DNA from 2 places in the Arthrobacter sp. B3I4 genome. Region 2 is predicted to be linked to the other one. Evidence: riboswitches for the same ligand, from Rfam matches in the RefSeq annotation. Region 2 holds a riboswitch; the other holds the start of a gene.
The links. A riboswitch is a leader RNA that binds a small molecule or an ion and turns the genes downstream of it on or off. The one in region 2 is predicted to bind cyclic di-AMP.
Positions count from the first base shown of each region.

Region 1: it holds a riboswitch for cyclic di-AMP, as region 2 does, so the genes downstream of both, QFZ61_RS11260 (hypothetical protein) here and QFZ61_RS00435 (NlpC/P60 family protein) in region 2, are expected to answer to the same signal.

Region 1 covers NZ_JAUSYK010000001.1:2,341,943-2,352,937, forward strand. Annotated here, with positions in the region: gene QFZ61_RS11200 (sulfite exporter TauE/SafE family protein) at 1-217, shown strand, start outside; gene QFZ61_RS11205 (universal stress protein) at 336-746, shown strand; gene QFZ61_RS11210 (STAS/SEC14 domain-containing protein) at 891-1,352, shown strand; gene QFZ61_RS11215 (MFS transporter) at 1,296-2,495, opposite strand; gene QFZ61_RS11220 (MBL fold metallo-hydrolase) at 2,694-4,103, opposite strand; gene QFZ61_RS11225 (glycoside hydrolase family 16 protein) at 4,234-4,911, opposite strand; gene QFZ61_RS11230 (hypothetical protein) at 5,012-5,194, shown strand; gene QFZ61_RS11235 (DUF4397 domain-containing protein) at 5,538-6,242, shown strand; gene QFZ61_RS11240 (RNA polymerase sigma factor) at 6,361-6,972, shown strand; gene QFZ61_RS11245 (anti-sigma factor) at 6,959-7,744, shown strand; gene QFZ61_RS11250 (DNA alkylation repair protein) at 7,800-8,459, shown strand; gene QFZ61_RS11255 (hypothetical protein) at 8,506-8,754, opposite strand; cyclic di-AMP (ydaO/yuaA leader) riboswitch at 8,944-9,137, shown strand; gene QFZ61_RS11260 (hypothetical protein) at 9,141-9,962, shown strand; gene QFZ61_RS11265 (dihydrofolate reductase family protein) at 10,007-10,591, opposite strand; gene QFZ61_RS11270 (helix-turn-helix transcriptional regulator) at 10,843-10,995, shown strand, end outside.
Region 2 covers NZ_JAUSYK010000001.1:92,752-103,746, forward strand. Annotated here, with positions in the region: gene QFZ61_RS00405 (glycoside hydrolase family 38 C-terminal domain-containing protein) at 1-386, opposite strand, end outside; gene fdhD (formate dehydrogenase accessory sulfurtransferase FdhD) at 490-1,359, opposite strand; gene QFZ61_RS00415 (molybdopterin molybdotransferase MoeA) at 1,448-2,812, opposite strand; gene QFZ61_RS00420 (DUF6457 domain-containing protein) at 2,809-3,096, opposite strand; gene QFZ61_RS00425 (molybdenum cofactor guanylyltransferase) at 3,093-3,827, opposite strand; gene QFZ61_RS00430 (HNH endonuclease) at 3,895-4,395, opposite strand; gene QFZ61_RS00435 (NlpC/P60 family protein) at 4,615-5,412, opposite strand; cyclic di-AMP (ydaO/yuaA leader) riboswitch at 5,677-5,870, opposite strand; gene QFZ61_RS00440 (M23 family metallopeptidase) at 5,983-6,804, opposite strand; cyclic di-AMP (ydaO/yuaA leader) riboswitch at 6,809-7,067, opposite strand; gene QFZ61_RS00445 (metal-dependent transcriptional regulator) at 7,188-7,883, opposite strand; gene serC (phosphoserine transaminase) at 8,185-9,315, shown strand; gene QFZ61_RS00455 (MFS transporter) at 9,339-10,691, opposite strand.

The DNA.
Region 1 (10,995 bases), 2.2 Mb from region 2:
CATCGTCATCAACTCGATCGCAGGTTTCGCCGCCCACCTCGGTGACCTGCAGATCGACTGGGGCGTCACAGCTGCCTTCGCGGGGACAGCGATGGTCGCCTCCCTCATCGCCGGCCGGCTCGGAACCAAAATCCCGGACAAGGTCTTGAAACGCAGCTTCGGCGTCCTGGTGCTGCTGGTCGCGGTGTATGTAACCGTGCAGGCGCTGCTCTCCTGAGCTAAGCCGTATTGCGAAGCCGGACAAATGAAGCGCCGGAGGACCTGTCCTCCGGCGCTTTCTTGGTGGCGTCGGTCCGAGTCATGGCAACCGCAAACCTTTTCGTATTGTCGTCGGAGTGGACGGGTCGGACTCCTCGCTTGCGGCCCTGGAATGGGCGCTTGAGGAGGGGCGCCTGCGCTCCGGGCAGGTCCACGTCGTAAGCGCCTGGCATTACCCCGCGATCGGGGACGCGGACGGCCGGGCCCCGGACCACGACGCCTTCGGGGATCACACCCGGCAGTCGCACGCCGAGGCGATGGTGCGCTCGGCCGGCGCCGGGGTGGCCGTCACCGGGGAGGTGGCGGAAGGCCGTCCTGCTGACGTGCTGCTCGGCGCCGCCGCCGCGGCTGATCTTCTGGTCGTCGGATCGCGCGGTCACGGCGGTTTCACCGGAATGCTGCTGGGCTCGGTATCGAACCATGCCGTGCACCACGCCCGGTGCCCGATGCTGGTGGTCCGGACCGGCGCGGATTCGGCCCGAGGCTGAAGTCCGGGCGACGGCGACGCGGCGGGCCCGCCGGAGCGCAGGCGGAGCTGCGCCGGACGGACAGTTGACGTGATCCCGCGCCCGGTCTGGAGAGTCAGCGAAGCCAGGCTCGAGTACCGTATGTTGGAGGCCTAGGGGGGGACCGTGGAAAACATTTTGATTGCCGGAGGCAAAGCACGGCTCTGCATCAGCGAGGCCGGGTTTTTCCACCTTCGCTGGATGCCGGGTTCGCAGGTCGATGCCGAGGACGCAGCTGCGTCCATCGAGGCAATGCGGCGACTCGGTGCCGGCCGGGCGCTGCCGTTGCTGGTGGAGATTTCCGCAGTGACCATGAGCGCTGCAGCCCGGGGCGCTTTTGAACGGGCCCAGGCCGTCTCAGCAGTGGCCTTGGTCGGGTCCAGTGTCGTCGACACGGTGGTAGCCGCAGCCCTTGGACGTCACAGCTTCTGCCCGCATGCGTACTTCGTCTCAGGTTCGGAGGCGGCGGAATGGCTGGCCGGGCTCCCGTCGCGGGAGGGAGAACAGCCCCGCCCGGCACCGCCGGGGACGTTAGGCCCCGGGTCGGTGGTCGGTGCCGCGCATCCGGGCGGCCACAAGGACTCCTGAGAGCGCGGTGATGGCGCCCACGACGGCGACAGCGGCCGGGATGCCGTAGGCGTCGGCGAGGATGCCGGCGAGCAGCGCCCCGATGGCGAATCCACCGTCGCGCCAGAGCCGGTAGATTCCCACCGAACGGGCCCGCCAGGCCGGGTGGGCGACGTCGCCGATCGCGGCCAGGAGGGTGGGATAGACCATGGCGGTGCCGGCGCCGAGCAGTACCGCTGCCGCCAGCCACCAGCCGAACCCGGTGCCGAAGGCAACCAGCCAGAGGGCCGCCGCCTGGACGAGCATGCCCCCGACAATCAGCCACTTGCGGCCGTACTTGTCCGACAGTGCCCCGGTGACGAGCTGCCCTGCGCCCCACACGGCAGGATAGACCGCGGCAAGGATTCCAATTCTTTCGACGGTCAGTCCGGCGGCAGCGAAGAGGACCGGGAAAAGCCCCCAGGCAAGGCCGTCGTTGAGGTTGTTGACCATGCCGGCCTGGCTGACGGAGGACAGCGACTTGTCGCGGAAGCTGGTCAGGGTAAAGACCTGCCGGTTGCTGAGGTCGGCGTGGGCGTCGGCGTGGGCGGCAGTGTGGCTGGCCGCTTCGAGCCTGGCATGATGCCGGGTTTCCTTCACCGCGAAGACCGAGAGGCCCAGGCCCACGGCGATGAAGGCCGCGCCGAGCAGGAACGGTCCCGGGCGCAGACCGTAGTTCGCGGCGATGTAGCCGGTGGCCAACGCGGTGCCGGCGACGCCGAGGTAGCCGGCCGCCTCGTTCAGGCCCATGGCCAGGCCGCGGCGGGACGGGCCCACCAGGTCCATCTTCATCATGACGGTGGTTGACCAGGTCAGTCCCTGGCTGATGCCCAGGACCACGTTGGCGGCGACGATCCACCCCCAGGAGGGCCCGAAAATCAGCAGCAACGGGACCGGCAGGGCGATCAACCAGCCCGCGACGAGGACGGGCTTGCGGCCGTAACGGTCCGAGAGGGTGCCGGCGAAGTAGTTGGTGACGGCCTTCGCCATGCCGAAAGCCAGGATGTAGGTCAGCGCGGAGGTGTAGAGGTCCAGATGAAAGACCCGGTCGGCCAGCAGGGGCAGGATGGTGCGTTCCTGGCCGAGGGTTCCGCCGACCAGGGCATTGACCGCGACCAGAAGCAGGAACTGGGCGATGTTCTGACGCAGGCCGAGGGTAACGCCGGCGTGTTGCCGGTCGTCGCGCCGGACCGCGTCGTCGTGCCGGGAGGGTGCCTGGGCGAACGTCACGGGTACTCCACTGTTGTTGGGGGAACGCGTGGGGCGGCGTTCCGGTTGTCCGGTCCGCCGCCCCACGCTGTTACTGCCTGCTGCTGTGCCTAGCTAGCTGGCCGGAACGGTTTCCGGAGCCTGCTGCCGGGCGGTCCAGGCGGCGTAGCTGCCGTCGAGCTCGAGCACGTCGTAGCCGGCGCGGCGCAGGGCGCTCGCGGCGACGGAGTTCCGGACTCCGCTCTGGCAGTAGGAGACGATGGTGCCCTCTGCCGGGAGTTCGTCCAGGTGCCACATGACGCGGCCGCCGCTTAGCTGGTAGGAGCCGGGGATGTGGCCGGCGGCGTGCTCGGTCTTGTTACGGACGTCCAGGACCATGGCGGCGTCGAAACCGTCGAGTTCCTCAGGCTGGATCAGCTTCGGGACGGAGATCGGCAGGCCTTCGAGCCCGGTGACGTAGCCGGCGACCTTGTCGATGCCGACGCGGACCAGGTGGTCCCACATCTCCATCGCGGCGGCCTGGTCAGCGGCGAGCAGGACCAGCGGGGTCTTGTCCTTTTCGGGGTCAACCACCCAGGCGCCGAAGCTGGCGGTGGACTTGCCGGCGGGGATGTTGACCGCGCCGGTGACGGTTCCCTCGTGGACCTGGCCGTTGGGACGGGTGTCAACGAAGATCGCCTTGTTGGCGGCCAGGTCCTTGGCGACGGCGGCGGTGTCCAGTTCGGTCAGCGGCTTGCGTTCGCCCATGACGGCGGGGCCTTCACGGTTTTCGTGCTTCATCCGGGCGAAGTAGGCGTGCGCGTCGGGCTGGCCGTCGAGCAGTTCGTCGATGAAGCCCTGTTCGTCGTTGGCGGCCAGGTACGGGCCCCACCAGGCGTAGAGGCGTTCGTAGCCGACGGTGGAGGACGGGATGGCGCCGAGGGCCTTGCCGCAGGCGCTGCCGGCACCGTGGCCGGGGTGAACCTGGACGTGGTCGGGCAGGGTCAGGAACTTATCCCGCAGGCTGGCGAAGAGCTGCTTGGCGCCTTCGAAGCGGGTGTCGACGCCGCCGGCTGCCTCGTCCAGCAGGTCCGGGCGGCCCAGGTCACCGGAGAACACGAAGTCACCGGAAAGCAGGTAGCCGGGGGCTTCTGCGAAGGCCCCGTCAGTGACCAGGAACGACAGGTGCTCTGGGGTGTGGCCGGGAGTGTGCACAGCCTTCACGGTGATGTTGCCCAGGGTGATGGTGTCACCGTCGTTGAGGCGTTCAGCCTCGAAGCCGTACTGCCAGTCGGCGCCGCCTTCGCCGGAGACGTAGGCGGTAGCGCCGGTGACGGCAGCCAACTCGCGGGTGCCGGACAGGAAGTCCGCGTGGATGTGGGTCTCAGTGACTGCCACAATCTTCATGCCGTTGGCGGCGGCGAGGTTCTCATAGACGGCAATATCGCGGCGGGGATCGACGACGATCGCCTCGCCCTTGCTCTGGCAGCCGATGAAGTAGCTGGCCTGTGCGAGGTCTTCGTCGTAAATGCGTTCGATAAGCATTCGGGAACTCCTTCTTGAGGTGGACGGGGAAGGGATTCCTTCCGCCTCTACGTTCAAGAGTAATACCCCCGGGGGTATCCCGCAAATGCGGCAGACCAAGGGTCGGAGCGCCCGGCGCGACGTTATTGTCCTACTGGTAGACGCGGACCCAGTCGACCTGCATTTGCGACGGGGTGACTGCGGTGCCGTCCGGGAACCAGTCGAGCTGGATCGTCTGGTGCATGCCGACCGTGGGTTGATGCCCAGGGTTGGTATCGGTGAAGGTCCGTACGCCGTCGATATAACCGGTGACCCCTGACGGAGTCCATTCCACCGCGTAGTTGTGCCACTGGGTTGAGTCGACCGGCGTGGCCGCGCTGACCTGGAACTTTCCGCCGCTGCAGGCGTAGTGCAGGTAGAACTTCATGGCCGAAGTCTTCGACTCGCCTTCGGCGAAGTCCACTTCTGCGCAGTTGGCCGAGGGCTTGTTTGGCCACAGCAACAGCACCGGGTGGTATTCGGAGTCGCGGACGCTGGTCTTCATCCGGGTTTCCCAGCGCCCATAGGTCTGCTGGCTGAACTTCGCCGACATTCCGCCGGTGGTGCCGGCCGAGTCGCCCGTGACGGTGACGACGCCGTCGGCAACAGACCAGGCCCGGGGGCTTCGGATGCCCTTGCCGGCGTGGCCTGGACCGTCGTACATACCCCATTTGGCGGGGTCCGGCGCGCCGGTGTAGGAGAACTCGTCACCGGCGAGCACCGGCCCCCAGCCGAAGGCGGCCGCAGCCTGAACGCCGTCACCTGCCGGGGGAGCGGCGGGCGCCGCCACGGGAACAGCCCGCGCAGGAGGCTCGGCCGGGACGGCTGCGGCGGGGACGGGCGCGACGGGAGCGGGCGCGGCTGCCGCGGGCGGAGCGGGCGGAGCGGGCGTGGCTGCGGCAGCGGTGGCTGAGGCGGCGGACGGTGCTGACGACGTCGAGGCGGACGGCGTCGACGACGTCGGAGTCGTTGCGTTCGCGGGCTCAACGCTTCCGGCCAGAGAGGCTGAGCTGCACCCGGTCAGCGACAAAGCGCCCAGTGTAACGGTAACGGCAATTTTCTTAAGCAAGTGACCCTCCGGGACATCGAACTAGCGCAAGCAACAAGCGCGATCGACCCCACACGAGAGTTCCTGAAGCTTCTTCAGCCCCGTCAGAAAGACAGAACGAGCAGGCGCCAGCCGGCGCAACGGCCGCCCGCCAAGCGGACGCCCGGGCCCTGCGTTAGGGCCAGACCCTCAGGTCAGCCGACAACGTTACCCGCTCGTAACGTTGGTCAGCAAACGCCCGCGCAGCGCGGGGCAGCTCCCTGAATAAAAAAAGTTGTGGGTCGGCTGCATCCGGACGGCCCAGCCGGCCGGTAGTAAGGGTGTAAGCCAAACACCGCCCGCATCCGGGCCTCAATGAGGAGCTCTACATGCACATGAAATCACTTTCCGCAGTGGTCGGTACGATGACGCTGCTGGCCGGACTGACCCTTGCCGCACCCGCACAGGCCAGCGACAACTGCCCCGACAAGGACCATGGCACGGCAAAACTCTCCGTTCTCCACGGGGTCCCGGGACTCACCGTGGACGTGTGGGTGGATGGAAAGCTCACGCTGGACAATTTCACCCCGGGAAGCCTGGCCGGTCCGCTTGATGTCAGTGCGGGAGACCACAAGATTGCCATCACCGGCGCGGACGCCACGAGCGCCGACAACCCGGTAATCGGACCTGTCAAAGTTGATCTGCAAGAGGGCCGAGATTACACCGCTGTCGCGCACCTAACGGCAGACGGGGAACCCACGGCCACCTTGTTCCGGAACAGCACCTCAGCCAGCCCGGACGGACAAGGCAAACTGACGGTGCGGCACGTTGCCGCAGCCCCCGCCGTCGACGTTCTTGCCGGCGGAACGGCCGTGATCGAGGGCCTGGAGAACGGCGACCAGAAGAAGCTCACACTGGACGCGGGAACCATCTCCGCCTCGGTGGCGGCGGCGGGCAGTACGGAAGCGCTGATCGGCCCGGCAGATGTCACGGTGAACGCGGGCGAGAACACGATCGTTTACGCCTGGGGCAGCCTGAAGGACAACACCCTTGACCTTGCCGTGCAGGTGGTGAAGTCCTCCAACCACGACTGATCGGATCGGCTCGGTGCCCAATCGGTACCAACTAGGTGGCGGGGCCGCGGCAATCGCGGGCCCGCCCACCGCATTCCCGGGCGCTTCGCCATTGCAGGGCGGAACCTGGGGGGGGATAATGACGATCCACAGGTCTCATTCCTGCTCTAAGGAGCATCAAGTGGAGGCTGCCGATCGTGAATGGGACGTCAGAGTCGACCATGCCTTCGCAGCGGGTGAGGAGTGGGCGCTCGCGGAGGCCTACCGCCTGCTCGGGCCCCTGGTCCATACGCTGGCGTTGAGGGCGCTTCACGAGCACGGCGCCGCCGACGACGTCACCCAGGAGGTCTTTATTCGCGCTTGGAAATCGCGAACCAGATATCGCCCGGGCGCCGCACGGTTGCCCGCCTGGCTGATCGGGATCACTCGCAACGCCATTTCCGATGCCTTCTCCGCCCGCTCCCGACGACGGGATGTTGAAAGAGCCGTTCTACACCTGGCCGATGACCCGGCAAGCGGTAGCCAGAAGCCCAATGCTGACGCGCTCGCGGACCGTCTGACGCTGGAGGACGAACTCGAGCGCCTCGGACATCCCCAGACCGCGATCATGCGGCTAGCCTTTTACGAGGACCTGACGCACGACCAGATTTCGTCCCGGCTCAACCTACCCCTCGGCACGGTCAAGAGCCATATCCGCCGCAGCCTCGCCAGGCTGCGCTCCCGGCTGGAGGTGGAGCATGGATCATCTTGACGAGGAACTCCTCGGCCTGCTCGCTCTGGGGGAGTCTGCCGGGGAGGAAGAATCGCGCCATCTGGAGAGCTGCCAGGAGTGCGGCACTACGCTGGAAGCGTTGCGGCGCACCGTCTTCGCAGCCACCGTCAATCCGGAAGAAGTTCAGCTGGAAAGTCCCGGAAGCCACAACTGGGCCGCGATCCACCAAGCGTTGGGGCTCTCGCCGTCGCTCGCGAAAGACCCGTTGGGCGCCGGTGGTGCGGTAACCCTGCGCACCCCCGGAAGACAGTATTCAGGACAGCAACCCGTTACGCGGCTCCCGCGCCGGGGACTGTGGGTGTTGGGCGTGGCTGCCGGTGTCCTCCTTGGCGCTGCCGGCGCCTGGACTGCACTGAGCATTCTCGGCCCCGCGAAGCCCCCGGAGGCAGCCCCGACGAGCCCCGGACCCACGCCCGCGGTCGTCGCCAGGGCTGCACTCGCTCCGCTGGCGGGACATTCGTCAAGCGGTAGTGCGCTCGTTGAGAAGCTCCCGGACGGAAGCCGGCAAGTGGTCGTCAGCCTTCCCCCGGAGAAGCTTTCGGGCTTCCGCGAGGTCTGGATGGGATCCTCGGACCTGTCCAAGATGGTCAGTCTTGGCGTCCTTGGCCAGGCCCCCCAAGCTTTCGTCGTTCCGGCCGGACTTGACCTGGCCGAATACCCGGTCCTCGACGTTTCGAACGAACCGTATGACGGAGACCCCGCCCACTCCGCCGAAAGCATTGCGCGCGGAAAGCTTGCGTTGCAGGGTTAGGCGGTTTCAATTAGCCGGTTTCAACCAGTGGTCGCCGCTGCGACAGAATGGTGCCATGAGTGAGGCCGGAGACTTCATTGACGCCGGGCTGCAGCGCGAAAGCTCGTGGCAGCGCGCCGACCAGGCCCAGGCCCGGTTCGGCCCCGACGTAGAAGTTTACGGCGCCTCTGTCGGCGCTGTCCGCGGCACCGTGCGGGACGCACTTCGCCGCTATAAGAATCTGGGCCGGGACGAGCTCACGGCTCTCTGTTCGGAACTTTGGGCGGTGCCGGTCCTGGAACGCCGCCTTGCCGCCGTCGTCCTCCTGCAATCCGGTCTGGCTGCGCTCGATAACTCGGACCTGACCCGGATCGAGGGCTTCCTGCGCAGCGCCCGGTTCCCCGAACTGGCGGATCCGCTCGCGGTCGACGTCGTCGGGCCGCTCCTCGCACGTCTCGAGGGTCACAGCAGGTCCAGGGCCGAGGCCGTACTGGAGCGGTGGCTGCAGGATCCGGACCCCTGGCTGCGCCGCGCGGCCCTGCTTGCACCGTTGCGCGAGTTCCGGGCCGGACGCGGGGACTGGGACAGCTTCGTCCGCCAGGCTAGAAAGTCCCTTTCCGCTGCCTCTGGCGGAGGGGAGGACGGCGGCGGTGCGGACACCGGCAGCCTGATCCGGGAAGCCGTGACGCGCGTCGTGGACGACGTGCGGAGAACCCGCCCCGAGCTGGAGTTCTAGATACCCCGGTCTCTGCGTCGAGGATTCGGGCCCGGGCTGCCTGGACTCAGGGCCTGCGCTCCACCACGGCATACGCCTTGCCGTCCAGAAACTGCCAATCCGTTACGACCATGAAACCAAGCGCATCGACGCGGTCGTTGAGAACGTGCAGGTCGAAGCCTCCGTCGCGTGGTTCGGCGTCCCAGGTGGCAACATGGATTTCCTTGCCCTCCAGAACGAGCAGCTCGGTATTGACGTCAAAGTCTTCCTGCGGCTGGTCGCTCAGCTGGCAGATGGCAACACAGGGGCTCTTCATGGGACCTCCGTTGGGGGCGCGCCGGTTGGTTCAATCCTATGCGCGGTGGCTGTCAGTGCCCTAGGCTTTCCAGGCGGGCCGTGCCGGCGTTCTCCCCGCCGACACCCCGACCTCGTTACCTGAACGTGACATTACCGCGCGGTGCCGTTACGGTAGTTCGGTGCCTGTTTGTTTCCGTTACGGGCGCTCCTGAGCCGATTGCCTAACTCTGCCGCGGCCCCGGGATCCGAATGCAACCATCTGGCAGAGACGGGGAAACCAATTTTGGCCCGGCTGTTTCAGCGGGTCTTGGGGTGAAGCCGCGCGTCCGTTTCAGCGGACCGCGGCCGGGTGCCTCCCATCCGAATCCGACAGCTCACCTCGCAGGCATTGGGAGAGGCTACTTCATGTCTTCAAGCACTACTGCTGCGCGCCATAACGCCGGGCGAACCTCAGCATTCTCGGTCAAGTCCACCACCATTGGTCGCCAGGCCGCAGTGATCTTCGCAGCCTCGGGCCTCGTTCTTACCAGCGGCATGGCAGCCAACGCGGCCGTCGGCACGCCGGCCGAACGTGAGTCGACGCCCGTATCGGCCGCCGACATCGCCAGCAAGGTTTCTGCTCCGGTCACGGCTGATTCCGCCGTCAAAATCACTTTCGACCGTCCGGAAGTTGCCACCACGCCGGCTCCCGTCATTGAGCAGCCCGTGGCAGCACCCGTCGAGGCGCCCGCCGCCCCAGCCGTTGCCGCCGCCCCGGCCGTTGCACAGGCTCCCGCTGTGAAGGCTCCCGCCGCTCCGCGGATCACCGTCCAGGCAGCTGCGGCTCCCGCGGCCGTTGCCCCGGTGGCGGCTCCGGCCGCTGCTGCTCCGGTAGCCGCAGCTCCGGCAGCCGCTCCGGCGGCCGGTGGAGTCAATGCCGCCATGCTGTCGGCCGCATACAGCCAGATCGGCATCACGCAGGACTGCACGGCGATGGTGGAGAAGGCCCTCGGCGCAGCAGGCATCCCGGTGGGCGACCTCGGTCCCCAGCAGTTCCTGAACTACGGCAAGGTTGTCGGCGACCCGCAGCCGGGCGACATGATCGTCCAGTCCGGCCACGTTGCCATCTACGCCGGCAACGGCCAGGCGATCAGCGGCGGCATGAACGGAACAAACCAGACGATCTCGCACCCGCTGTCCTGGCTGACGGCCACCGGTGGCGTGACCTTCGTCCGCGCCGGGGCGTAACTCCCGCGCCAACACCGGTTTCGGAAGCCGGCGGCAGGCTGCCTTTATGGCAGCCGGTCGCCGGCTTTCGGGCTGCTGGCGTAGCGCAGCAGGACGACGCCGTTTCCGAAGGTCCGCGTTTCGACGAGCGCGAGCGGGGTCCTGCTGTCCGAGGGCTTGAACAACGGCGTGCCGTTCCCGATCAGGACCGGGTGGATGTAGATCCAGTACTCGTCAATCAGCCCGAGTTTGCGGAAGCTGTCCGCAAGCTTGGCGCCGCCGAGTGCCAGGTCCCCGCCCGGTTGTTCCTTGAGCGCGAGGACGTCGTCGGCGACGACGTCGCGCACCACCGTGGTGTTCCAGCCGGCCCGCTCAAGAGTCGTGGAGTACACGATTTTGGGCATCCGGCGCCAGATGCCGGCGAACTCGGCCATGGCCGGGGTGCTGTCAGGATCCTGGTCCGCGGTCGGCCAGAAATCGGCCATCATCTGGTAGGTCACCCGGCCGTCGAGGAAGGCGCCCATGGTCCGGAGCTGGTCGTTGAAGTGGCCATGCAGTTCTTCATCCACCATGTGCCAGCCAATGTCCCGGTCCGGACCTTCGAAGTACCCGTCGAGGGATACCTGCAAGGCGACGATGATTTTCCGCATGGCCGAAGCCTACGCTCCGGCCGTTCCCCGGGTAAGAGCCCCAAGAGGCGAAGACCGGCACGATATTGCCGCCTGGGCGGTATTGGTTCTCCTGTACAGGCCAGTCATGCCAGTTTCGGCAGGATATTGCCGAACGCCAGCGCGGAAGGCACAATAGGGTAGGTTCCGGGCATGACCGGCAGGATACTGCCGGGCGGTGCCGGTTGTGCGTGCGAAAGGGGCTGCGGTCCGTGGGAATCAGGGGGAGCAGCGTGGATGACGTGGCAGGGATCGCCCAGCAGATCCGGCGCAGCCGCAAGGAAGCCGGTCTGACGCAGGAGGAACTCGCCCACCTGGCCGGAACTTCCGAACGCACCGTCCGTGCGATCGAGACGGGTACCGGCAACCCCTCCCTGCAGGCTGTT
Region 2 (10,995 bases):
GGGACGTACTGGTTCCGGGGCGAGATGGCTTTGATCACCGTCCCGTCCGGGCGCCAGGCGATCCCTTCGCATTGGAAGCCGGGAAGGTCGCCGCCGAAGCCCAGGTCCACGAGAATCTCGACGGCGGTGTCCGCGGTGCTGCCCCAGGAATCCGGTACCTCGCCCTGCAGCCGGAGCCATTTCGTGCTCCAGGGCTTCCCCCAGGGCGCCCCGTGCTCAAGAGGTGTGAACTGCTGGCGGAGCGCTTCCAGGACGGGCACCGGCTCATCCGGAGCATCCCAGCTGCTCAGCGCGAGGGGAATGCGGCGGGGGTACACCGCCGGAACGATGCGTTCGCGCAGAAAGCGGTCCAGCCGGACTTCCGTGAGACGGCGGTCGTCGTGCAATGTGATCCTCTTAGCGCTGGTGCGGGCGGGCCGGAGGCGGGCCTTGGCTCCAGCCGTTGGGGAAGAATCTACGCGGACCGCACCGCTTTAGCCACCACCTGTCCTAGCTGATTGCTGCCGGCACGCCGATCCGTTCATGACCGGCGTAGACGTTCAAGGTAGTCCCACGGCTGAACCCGGCAAGCGTCATACCGCTGGCCTCAGCGAGTTCGACCGCCAGGCTGCTGGGAGCACTGACGGCAGCCAGGACGGGAATGCCGGCCAGCGATGCCTTCTGCACCAGTTCAAACGACGCCCGTCCGGAGACCTGGAGGACGGTGCATGTCAGCGGCAGCAGCCCCTCCCGGAGCGCCCACCCCACCACCTTGTCCACCGCGTTATGCCGGCCGACGTCTTCACGCAGACACAGCAGTTCCGCGGCGCCGTCGTCGGAAATCCGGAACAAAGCTGCGGCGTGGACGCCGCCGGTAACGTCGAAGACCGCCTGGGCTTCGCGCAGCTTATCCGGCAGCGAGGCCAGCGTTTCCACCGGCACGGTCAGCCGGTCTTGGGCCGGGCTGAAGTGTGAGGATTTGCTCACGGCCTCGATGGAGTCTGTCCCGCAGATCCCGCACGAACTGGAGGTGAAGAAGTTACGCCCGGTCTCGGGCCGGACGACGTCGGGGCGCAGCTGCGCCTCCACGACGTTGAACGTCTGGACGCCGTCTTCATCCTCACCGGCGCAGAACCGCAGCGAGACGAGTTGGTCCGCCGACCAGATCACACCCTCCGAGACCAGGAACCCCGCGACGAGGTCGAAATCGTTGCCCGGGGTCCGCATGGTGACGGAGTAGGAGAGGTTGCCCAGCCTGATTTCGAGCGGTTCTTCAACCGCCAGCACGTCTTCCCGGTACCGGACCGGGAACTCCAGGGCCTGCGGCGAGCCGTCGAGGACAAATTTGTGCAGCTTGCGTCGCTGTGTCAAGCGGCCCATGGGAACTCCTTATTAGCATTGCGAGTGGGTCCGGCCGCCTGCCGGGGGCCGGGTGCCCCTCAATTCATTCTGAACCTCTGCCGGCGGGTCAGCCAAGCAGGCCGCTCCAGTCGACCGGGCCATCCGCGGCCGGTTTCCGCGAGGTACGCTTCGCGGCCGGTTTCGCCGGGGCTTTCGCGGCAGCCGGTTCCGGCAAGGCGGCGCCCCACGGCAGGGCGAAGGCCGGCACCGGCTCCCCCAGCTGCACACCGTGCGGTGGGACTACCAGGATGCCGTCGGCCGCGGCCAGTCCGCGCATCATGCCCGGGCCGGTGTGTTGCGCCGGCGACGCCATGCCGTAGAGCATACGGAACGGCATCAGCCGGGTCCTGCCCGGATCCGGATCGATCAGGGTTCCGCAGGGCACCTCGGTCACCGGAGGCAGGGTCCGGTGGTCCAGCGCGGCCAGCAGCGGGCCGCCGATCGTGGACAGCGCCATCATGGCCGCGAGCGGGTTTCCAGGCAGTCCGATGACGAAGCGCCCATCCGGCAGTTCGGCGAGCACCGCCGGGTGGCCCGGGCGCATAGCGATGCCGTCGATCAGCAGCCGGCCGCCAAGTTTCGTGACCGTGCGCCGGAGGTGGTCGGTGCCGGATTTTCCTGTGCCGCCGGTGGTGATGACGACGTCGGCAGGCAGCGTCTCGGGGGCGTCGGCGTCGATGTCCTCGAGGGCGGCGAGCCATTCCGCGTCGCTGTCCCCGATCTTGACCTCCCCGGCGCTGATCCCGCCGAGCATCTCTACGACGGCGGCCAGCTGCGGACCAAAAGTGTCCCGCACCTCGCCGGGAAGGGGCACACCGCTGCTGACGACCTCGGAGCCAGTGAGCACGAGGCGGACGACCGCCTTGCCGAGGACCGGCAGCGCGTCATGCCCGGCGAGCGCGGCCAATGCCAGGTGCGCGGGGTTAAGCACGGTGCCTGCCTTGATTAGTACGTCACCCTCGCCGGCTTCCTCCGCGGCTTTGCGGATGTGTTGACCGTTGCGCGGCTCCCCGGGCTTGGCCGCGCCGCCCAGTTTCAGCACCGGCAGTCCGTCCTCATCTTCCCCGATAACGCCGCTTTCACTGCGGAGCACTGCTTTGGCGCCCGGGGGGATCAGTCCCCCGGTGACAATCGGGCTGGCCTGGCGCGGGGCCAACCGCTGACCCGGTTCAGCGAGGATCCAGGGCCCGCTGCCATTGACAGCCCACCCGTCCATAGCGGAGGAAGCGTAATGCGGCATGTCGTGCAGGGCCACGACGTCCTCCGCCAGCGTCCGTCCCAGCGCATGGCGGAGCGGAACCGGCGCTGGCAGGATGGGCGCGGCGCAGTCGAAGGAGAGCTGCCGGGCCTCCTGCCAGGTGTGGGCGAGATGCCGGTGCGGCGCCTGTTCCGGGCCAGCGCCGATACTGCCGTCAGGTGACCCGGGCGTCATGCCCCGGAGGCCTCGGAGGCGCCGTAGTCCTTGGCCAGTTTCCGGGCCACCGCCATGGCTGCCCTCATCGAAGCGTCGTCCGGTGCCTGGCCGGAACCAGAGGCCAGGCCGGCGGCGAAGCCAGCGATGAAGGTGGTCAGCGGCGCGGCCGGACGGACGATGGAGTGGGCGGCCACGCCGGCCAGCCCCAGCACTTCGTTGATGTCGACGTCGACGTCTTCCAGCTCCAGGGCCTGGAGCAGCGCGCGGCACCAATCTTCGAGCGTTTCATCCTGGCTCTTCACGGCATGCCTCCCAAGTCGTTTACGGCCCCTGGCCCACCGGACCGGCGTGAGCCGGTCGTCGATACCCCCAAGGCGGAGGCGTCATCCCATGTGTCCACGTCATCGGTGGAGCCGGGCGGAACCGGGACCGTCCGCAGGTCAAGACTAGCAAGCAGGGCGAAGACAGATCCGCCCTGAAGCTCGCCGCGTCGTGCCGCCCCGTCGACGGCCCGTTGTAGCGCGGCTGTGCTATAAAGTCCCACCAGGGGCTGGGTGCGGCCGTCCGCCGAGACCGCCACTGCCCCCTCGAGCGGCGTCGGCGGCCCAGCGTCTGCCAGGGGCGGGCCGTCCAGCGGCGCGGGCGGGCCGGCATCTGCCCTACTACCGACGTCGTTTGCCATGGTTTCGAGCAGGGAAGGAATGGCGTCCGCGACCATCGGCATGTCGCAAGCGATCACGAGCGTCCGGGGCGCCGGACCGTCAGCGGCACTTTGCGCTGCTCCGGCTAAGGCAGCAAGCCCGGCCGCAATGGCAGCAGCGGGGCCGCCAAAAGGAGGGTCTTCACGGCATCGGAGCACGGCCGGGGGCAGCGTGACGGTGCCGGGTCCCACAACAACGCTCCGGCGGGCACCGCTGGCTGCCTGCAGGGAGCGTTCGAGCAGGGTCTGCCCGTGCAGGACCAGTTGGGCTTTGGGCACACCGCCGAGCCGGGAGGACCTGCCTCCGGCGAGGATTACGGCATCAAACGGCACCTACCCAGCCTAGCCGTACCGGCACCTCGCTGTTCGCAGGGCCGGCCGTACTGACGGGCACAGCGGGCTAGTGCGCCGACTCGGGGAGCAGGAAGGGGTCCCAAGCCGGCGTCGGCTTCTCCAGTTCCTTGATCTGCCAGATCGTGCCTTTGGGCGGGCCGGGAACAAAGCCGAGCCGCCACCCCATCTCCGCGGGGGTATGGTCCCCCTTGGCGTTGTTGCAGTGCAAGCAGGCTGCGACCAGGTTTTCCCAGGAGTCAGCGCCGCCCCGGGACTTGGGCTGGACATGGTCGATAGTGTGGGCTGCTTTGCCGCAGTAGGCGCAGCGGTGGTTGTCGCGGCGCAGCACTCCCCTGCGGCTGACGGCCGTGAGGATGTTGTAGCGCGGCCGGATGTACCGGTTGAGCAGGATCACACTCGGGCGGCCCAGGATCTCCTGGGGCCCGACGACCGGGTCGTCGCCTTCGGCCAGCACGCTGGCCTTTCCGGTCAGGACAAGGACCAGCGCCCGGCGGAAGGTCACCACCGCTAGCGGTTCATATCCAGCATTCAGAACAAGAGTGCGCATCCGCATACCTCTTCACGGCCGCACCCGCCAGGGGCACGAGGGCCGGCTGCCCTCTGCATGGTCGGGCTATGATCGACACCACAAGAGTAAACACCGGAAGCCCGGATTGCCGAATTTTTCTTCCGGGCCCTGCGGCGGCCGGGAGGCCCGCGAACGCGAAAGACCCCCACCGGAAGGCAGGGGTCTTTCGCGTTATCACGGCAGTTGCCGCGGGGAGTCCTAGCCGCCGACGCGGATGAAGACCGGGCCGGAACCAACGTTGACGCTGTACAGCGCGGTGGTGCCGCCGTTCCAGCCACCGTGGACGGCCATGCCGTTGCCGACATAGACAGCGATGTGGGCCATGCCCATGCCGCCGTTCTGGTAGTAGGCAAGGTCGCCCGGCTGCGCTTCGGCGGCGCTCACGGTGCGGCCCAGGGACAGGTAACCTGCCGGCCAGCCGTGGTAGTTGACGCCGACGGCGGCCAGCGCGTTGGTGGCCAGCATGGTGCAGTCCTGCGAGACACCGATCTGGGCGTAGGCGGCGGCGGCGATGGAGGCGCCCATGCCGCTGACAGCAGCCGGAGCCTTGGTTGCCAGGGAGGCGGTCGTTGCGGTGCCGGTGGAAGCGGCAGTTCCAGCTGCAGTTGCAGCGGCGGCGGGTGCAGCGGCCTCAGTTGCGGCGGGTGCTTCCTTGACCTCGACGACGGGCTTGGGTGCCTCGACGACGGGGGCCGGCGCGGTGGTCACGGCAGGCTTCTCGTAGGAGATAGCGATGGTGGAAGCCGCGGAAATCGTGGCCGGCGCGGTGGACTGAACTTCCATGGCGGAAGCGGAGGTCGATTCACGCTGAACGTTGGTCTCGGCAGCGTTGGCCGCGATACCGCTGGTCAGGACCAGGCCCGAGGCTGCAGCGATAACCGCAGCCTGGCGACCCATACCACCGGCGTTGTCGCCGACGGCCTTAGCAATGACAGCCAGCGAGTTGGTCTTCGTGACCTCGGCGCGGTGGCGTGCAATGGTTGCACGAGTAGTCATTCAGTTCTCTCTTTCGTGATCCTTGTGTCCGCGCTGATTGCAGGCGGGACTGAGGACGCTCCGGCATCTTGGGGGTACGCCGGATCGCCCCGAAACGGGTTTCTTTAGCGAAGGGTGTACTGCGAAGACGCGCCAAAAGCAGGAACTGCAGTGCATAGTCCAGTCCGGGCGCCGGAAAGGGCAGCGCGGAGCATGGAGTTCAGCGGGCTCGACTGAGCCTCGCCGGCGCGAAAACGCGCAGCATTGTGGCGTGAAGACACGAAAGTAGCCTCTCCCAATGCCTACGAGGTGAGCTGTCGGATTCGGATGGGAGTCACCCGGCCGCGCTGCTTCCTGGGAAGCTTTGCGACTTAACCCCTAGGTCTTCTTGCGAAGACCAAAATTGGTTCCCCCGCCCCTGCCAGACGATGTCATGCGAACGGACCTTGAGCGGTGGCAGAGTTAGGCAATCCACTCAAGAGCGCCAACTTCGGTGAAGTTGGCGTGCTTCCTACGGTACAGCAGTTGGGACCAAATGTCACATTCAGATCACGGCGTGTCACATAAATGCGAGCAGTCCCTCGGCTCCTTTCAGAGCCAGCCCAGCGGATCCACGACGTCCCCGTTTACCATCACCTCGAAGTGGAGGTGGCAGCCGGTGGAAGCGCCGGTGGTCCCGCTCATCGCCACCACGTCGCCGCGGGAGACCTGCTGGCCCACGCGGACGTTGGAGGACGACAAGTGGTTGTACGTGGTCTCCAGGCCATTGCCATGGTCGATCACGACCCGGTTACCGCCCCCGTAGGGGTGCCAACCGGAAAAAGTTACGGTGCCGCTCGCGGCGGCGTGCACAGCGGTGCCGCACTGCGCGGCGTAGTCCTGGCCTCGGTGGAACTCCCCGACCGCGCCGGTGATGGGACTGACCCGGTAGCCGAACGGCGAGGCAGTGACCATGGAGTCAAGCGGCATGCCCAGGCTGCCGGCAGAGGCGGCCCGGGTGATGGTTCCGGCGGACTGTGCGCTCAGCAGCTGCTTGAGTTTGCCGTCCGGGTCACCCTTGGTGGTCACCGCGGTGCGGTTGAAGTCGATCTTGGCGTCTGCGGCTTTGACCTCGGGCTGCGCCGCGGCTGAAACGGACGTCGTCGTCGTCGCAGCGTCGGTGGCAACCGCCGGACCGGTAGCCGGAACGGCCACTGTGAGGACCAGACCGGTGGCCGCCAGGGCGATGCCGGCTTTCTGCCCCACACCGCTGACGGCGGCGAAGTCCGTCACCTGGCGGAAGGGGCTGCGCCGGCCGCGGCGCTCATCCCGGTGCGCATCCCGCGGGCGCTCGGCAAAGATGTCGGCGGCCGGGCGCGGCTCCGGAGCGGGACCGGTCGCACGACGGCGGCCCCGGACGGTCTGGGTGGTCAACTACGGTTCCTCTCTGGATAGCCTGCGAAGTTAGCTGTCGGATTCGGGTCAGAGAGCTCAAAGACCCGGTCCGCCGGTGCAAGCATCCAGGCGCAGGGGTATCCAGGCGCAGGGGTATCCAGGGGACGCCTCGTGCAGGTTGCTTGCCGCTAGCGGACTTCACCCCAAGGCTGTTGCATCAACAGCCGTTAGTGGTTCCCCCGCCTCTGCCAGAAGGTGACGCGCCCGGCTGATCCGCTGGCAGAGCTCGGCTTCGGATCAGATAACGCTTGTGTATCGGTACTAGTCGTCAACTATAGGGGATTAAGGCCTATAGTAATAATTTCGTTATCTCCTAGACGGGCTAGTAAACAGCACCCTTACGGTATGCTTTCTAGCTTCGTCTACCCGCGGGTAACAAAGACGTGGGCCGCGACCTCCGGCGGCAACTCCAGGGCGCCTTCAATGTCCGGAACCCGGACCGAGATGTACTCGCCGACGCGCTCGAGTGAAACGGTGGCCCCGGGCCGGATGCCGCCCTCGTCGAGTTGGACCAACAGCTCGGGCTCGACCTGGATGGGCTCGGCCAGTCGGCTGACCGTGATGCGTGAATCGGCGCCGTAGCCCGCCATCGCGTCCAGCAGATTGACGACGCCCTGAGGCGCTTCGCCCGGCGGCAGTCCGCCGAGTTCGGCAAGGCCCGGAATCGGGTTTCCATACGGGGACACCGTGGGGTGGTCCAGCATGTCGAAGATGCGCTGCTCGACCCGCTCGCTCATCACGTGTTCCCAGCGGCAGGCTTCCTCGTGGACGTAGGCCCAGTCGAGTCCGATGACATCCGCGAGCAACCGCTCCGCCAGACGGTGCTTGCGCATCACTTCGATGGCGCGCCTGCGGCCCGTCTGGGTCAGTTCGAGGTGCCGGTCGCCGGAGACAACCACGAGCCCGTCGCGCTCCATCCGGCCGACGGTCTGGGAAACGGTGGGGCCGGAGTGACGGAGCCGTTCGGCGATGCGAGCGCGGAGGGCGACGATGTTTTCTTCTTCAAGTTCCAGGATGGTCCGCAGATACATCTCGGTGGTATCGATCAGATCCGTCATTCAGCTCAGCTCCTCGAGCGCCGTCCTTGCGTCATTCCCACCGTACAGCGTGCAGGTATGCGCCCCGGCGAAATCCGCCGCACATCAGCGGCAAGCCTAGCCTATTTTGAATTAGTCCCGATAATCGACCGCCGCGGCGGCCCGGGCCGCCGCCGCAGGACCGGAGCCACCGGTGCGCGTCTCAGTGACCGGACTATGACGACCGTTTTTCCCGCCTGTGCCGGGCTGTCGGGCAGAATAAAGGCGGCCCTTAACCATGCGTCCCAGCCCCACCATGCACCCAGCCGAAATCGGAGCCACCGTGAGCGACACCAGCATCACTATTCCCGCGACCCTGCTGCCCAGGGACGGCCGGTTTGGCGCCGGCCCGTCCAAGGTCCGGCCGGAACAAATGGAGGCCCTGTCCGCCGCCTCGGCGACCCTGCTCGGCACTTCGCATCGGCAGGCGCCGGTCAAGAACCTCGTTGGCTCGGTCCGCTCCGGTCTTGGCGACTTCTTCCGCGCCCCCGACGGCTACGAGGTCATCCTCGGCGTCGGCGGTTCCACCGCCTTCTGGGACGTCGCCAGTTTCGGCCTGGTTGAGAACAAGGCGCAGCATTTGTCTTTCGGCGAATTCGGCTCTAAATTCGCCGCGGCCACCAACAAGGCTCCGTTCCTCGCGGAGTCCTCCATTATCAAGGCCGAGCCCGGTACCCGTCCCGAGGCCCGGGCCGAAGCGGGCGTGGACGTTTACGCCTGGCCGCAGAATGAGACTTCGACCGGCGTCGCCGCGCCCGTCAGGCGGGTCCCGGGTGCGGACAGCGGCTCGCTCGTCCTGGTTGACGCGACCTCCGCGGCCGGCGGCTTGGACGTCAACGTCGCTGAGTCGGATGTCTACTACTTCGCCCCGCAAAAGAATTTCGCGTCCGACGGCGGCCTGTGGCTGGGCCTGTTTTCCCCCGCCGCCCTGGAGCGCGCGGCACGGATCAAAGCCAGCGGCCGCTGGATCCCGGACTTCCTGGACCTCCAGACCGCCATCGACAATTCGCGGCTGAACCAGACCTATAACACCCCGGCGCTGGCCACCCTGGTGACGCTGGACGCGCAGGTCCAGTGGCTCAACGCCAACGGCGGGCTCGACTTTGCGGCAACCCGCACTGCCGACTCCGCTGGGCGCATCTACCGCTGGGCCGAGGCCTCTTCCTACTCCACACCCTTTGTGGCCAGGGCCGAAGACCGGTCCAACGTGATCGCCACCATCGACTTCGCGGACTCAATCGACGCCGCGGCCATTGCCAAAGTTCTGCGAGCCAACGGCATCGTCGACACCGAGCCGTACCGAAAACTGGGCCGGAATCAGCTGCGCATCGCCACCTTCGTGGCAATCGAACCCGACGACGTATCGGCGCTGCTTGACTGCATCGACTTCGTCGTAGGCGAGCTCACGAAGTAGCCTAAGGGTCCGAGCCGGACCCGTCAGCGGTCGACGGCGTCGCCCGGGTCTTTCTCCCGGACGGCGCCTTCGCTGTTTTCCGGCGGGACGGCGCCGGCTGGGCCGTTCGCCGGGGCCGCCGGGACAACGCGGAAGTACCGGAGCCCCCGCGCGCGGCGGTTGAAGGTGATCCGGAGCTGCTTGGCCCGGACGATCCACACCATGCCGATCAGGGCTGTGCTCAGTCCGGCGGCGGCGGCCACCCCCAGGGACCAGCGGGCACCGGCAACGTTCGCGACCCAGCCTACAAATGGGGCGCCGATGGGGGTGCCGCCCATGAAGATGGCCATGTACAGCGCCATCACGCGGCCGCGCATTACGGGGTCCGTCGTGGTCTGGACGTAGCCGTTGGCGCTGGTCATCATGGTGATGGCGAACAGGCCGACCGGCACCAGCGCGACGCCGAACCAGAAGTAGCTGGGTGCCAGCGCCGCGAGGCCCGAGGTGACGCCGAAGGCGCCGGCTGCCCCGAAAATCACGCGCAGCCTCGGGCGGCCCCGCCCGGCTGACAGCAGCGCTCCGGCGACAGAGCCGATGGCCATAATGGAGTTCATCAGGCCGAAGGCGCCGGCGTCGAGGCCGAACTCGGTCCCGACCATGGCCGCGATAAAGAGGACGAAGTTCAGGCCGAGGGTACCGACGATAAACACCGCCACCAGCACCACGACGATGTCGGGCCGGAACCGCACGTAGCGCAGGCCTTCGCGGATCCTGCCCTTGCCGGCCGGGGCCTTGGGCAGCTGCCGCAGCGAGGCCGCCGGGATTCTCGCCAGGCTGACAAGCAGGGCCACAAACGTAACCGTATTGACCAGGAACACCCAGCCTGGCCCGACGGCGACCGTCAGCACGCCCGCGACAGCCGGACCGATCATCCGCGCGACATTGAAGGAGGCGCTGTTGAGGGCGACGGCGTTGGGCAGGTAGTCGTCGCGCACGAGTTCGGAGACGAAGGTCTGCCGGACAGGGGCGTCCAGTGCGGAGACGACTCCGAGCAGGAGGGCGAAAATGTAGACGTGCCATAGCTGCGCGGCCCCGGAGAGCACCAGCAGCCCGAGCCCGGCGCTTAGCAGGGCCATCGCCGACTGGGTCAGGACCAGCAGCGTCTTGCGGTTGAAGCGGTCCGCGACCAGCCCGGCCACCGGGGCGAGGAAGAGTTGCGGGCCCAGCTGGAGGGCCATGGTGATGCCCATGGCTCCGGCGTCCTGCGCGCTGAGGTGGTCAAAGACCAGCCAGTCCTGCGCGGTGCGCTGCATCCAGGTCCCGATGTTGGAAACCAGGGCGCCGATAAACCAGATCCGGTAGTTCAGGATATGCAGCGATTTGAAGGTGGACCTCATGTCCCGGCCTCCCGCTGTCGTCCCCCGAACCGTGCCAAACCGCTAGTTGGCCTCGACGGCGCGGGCGAGTCCTGCCCGGTACCGAAATCGGCGTCCGTTGCGCCGCCGTCGCCTTCTTCCGCGCTGGATTCCTCCGCGCCGGTTTGCTCCGCGCCGGTTGCCTCCGTGCCTGGTTCCTCCGTGACGGGTTCCCCCGCGCCGGTTAGCTCGGCACCGGTTTCCTCAGCTGCATCCTCTTCCGGCCCGGTTTCCGGGCCCGCATCTTCTGCCGACTGGGCGTCAGCGTCTGCCGGCGTCCGCTCGG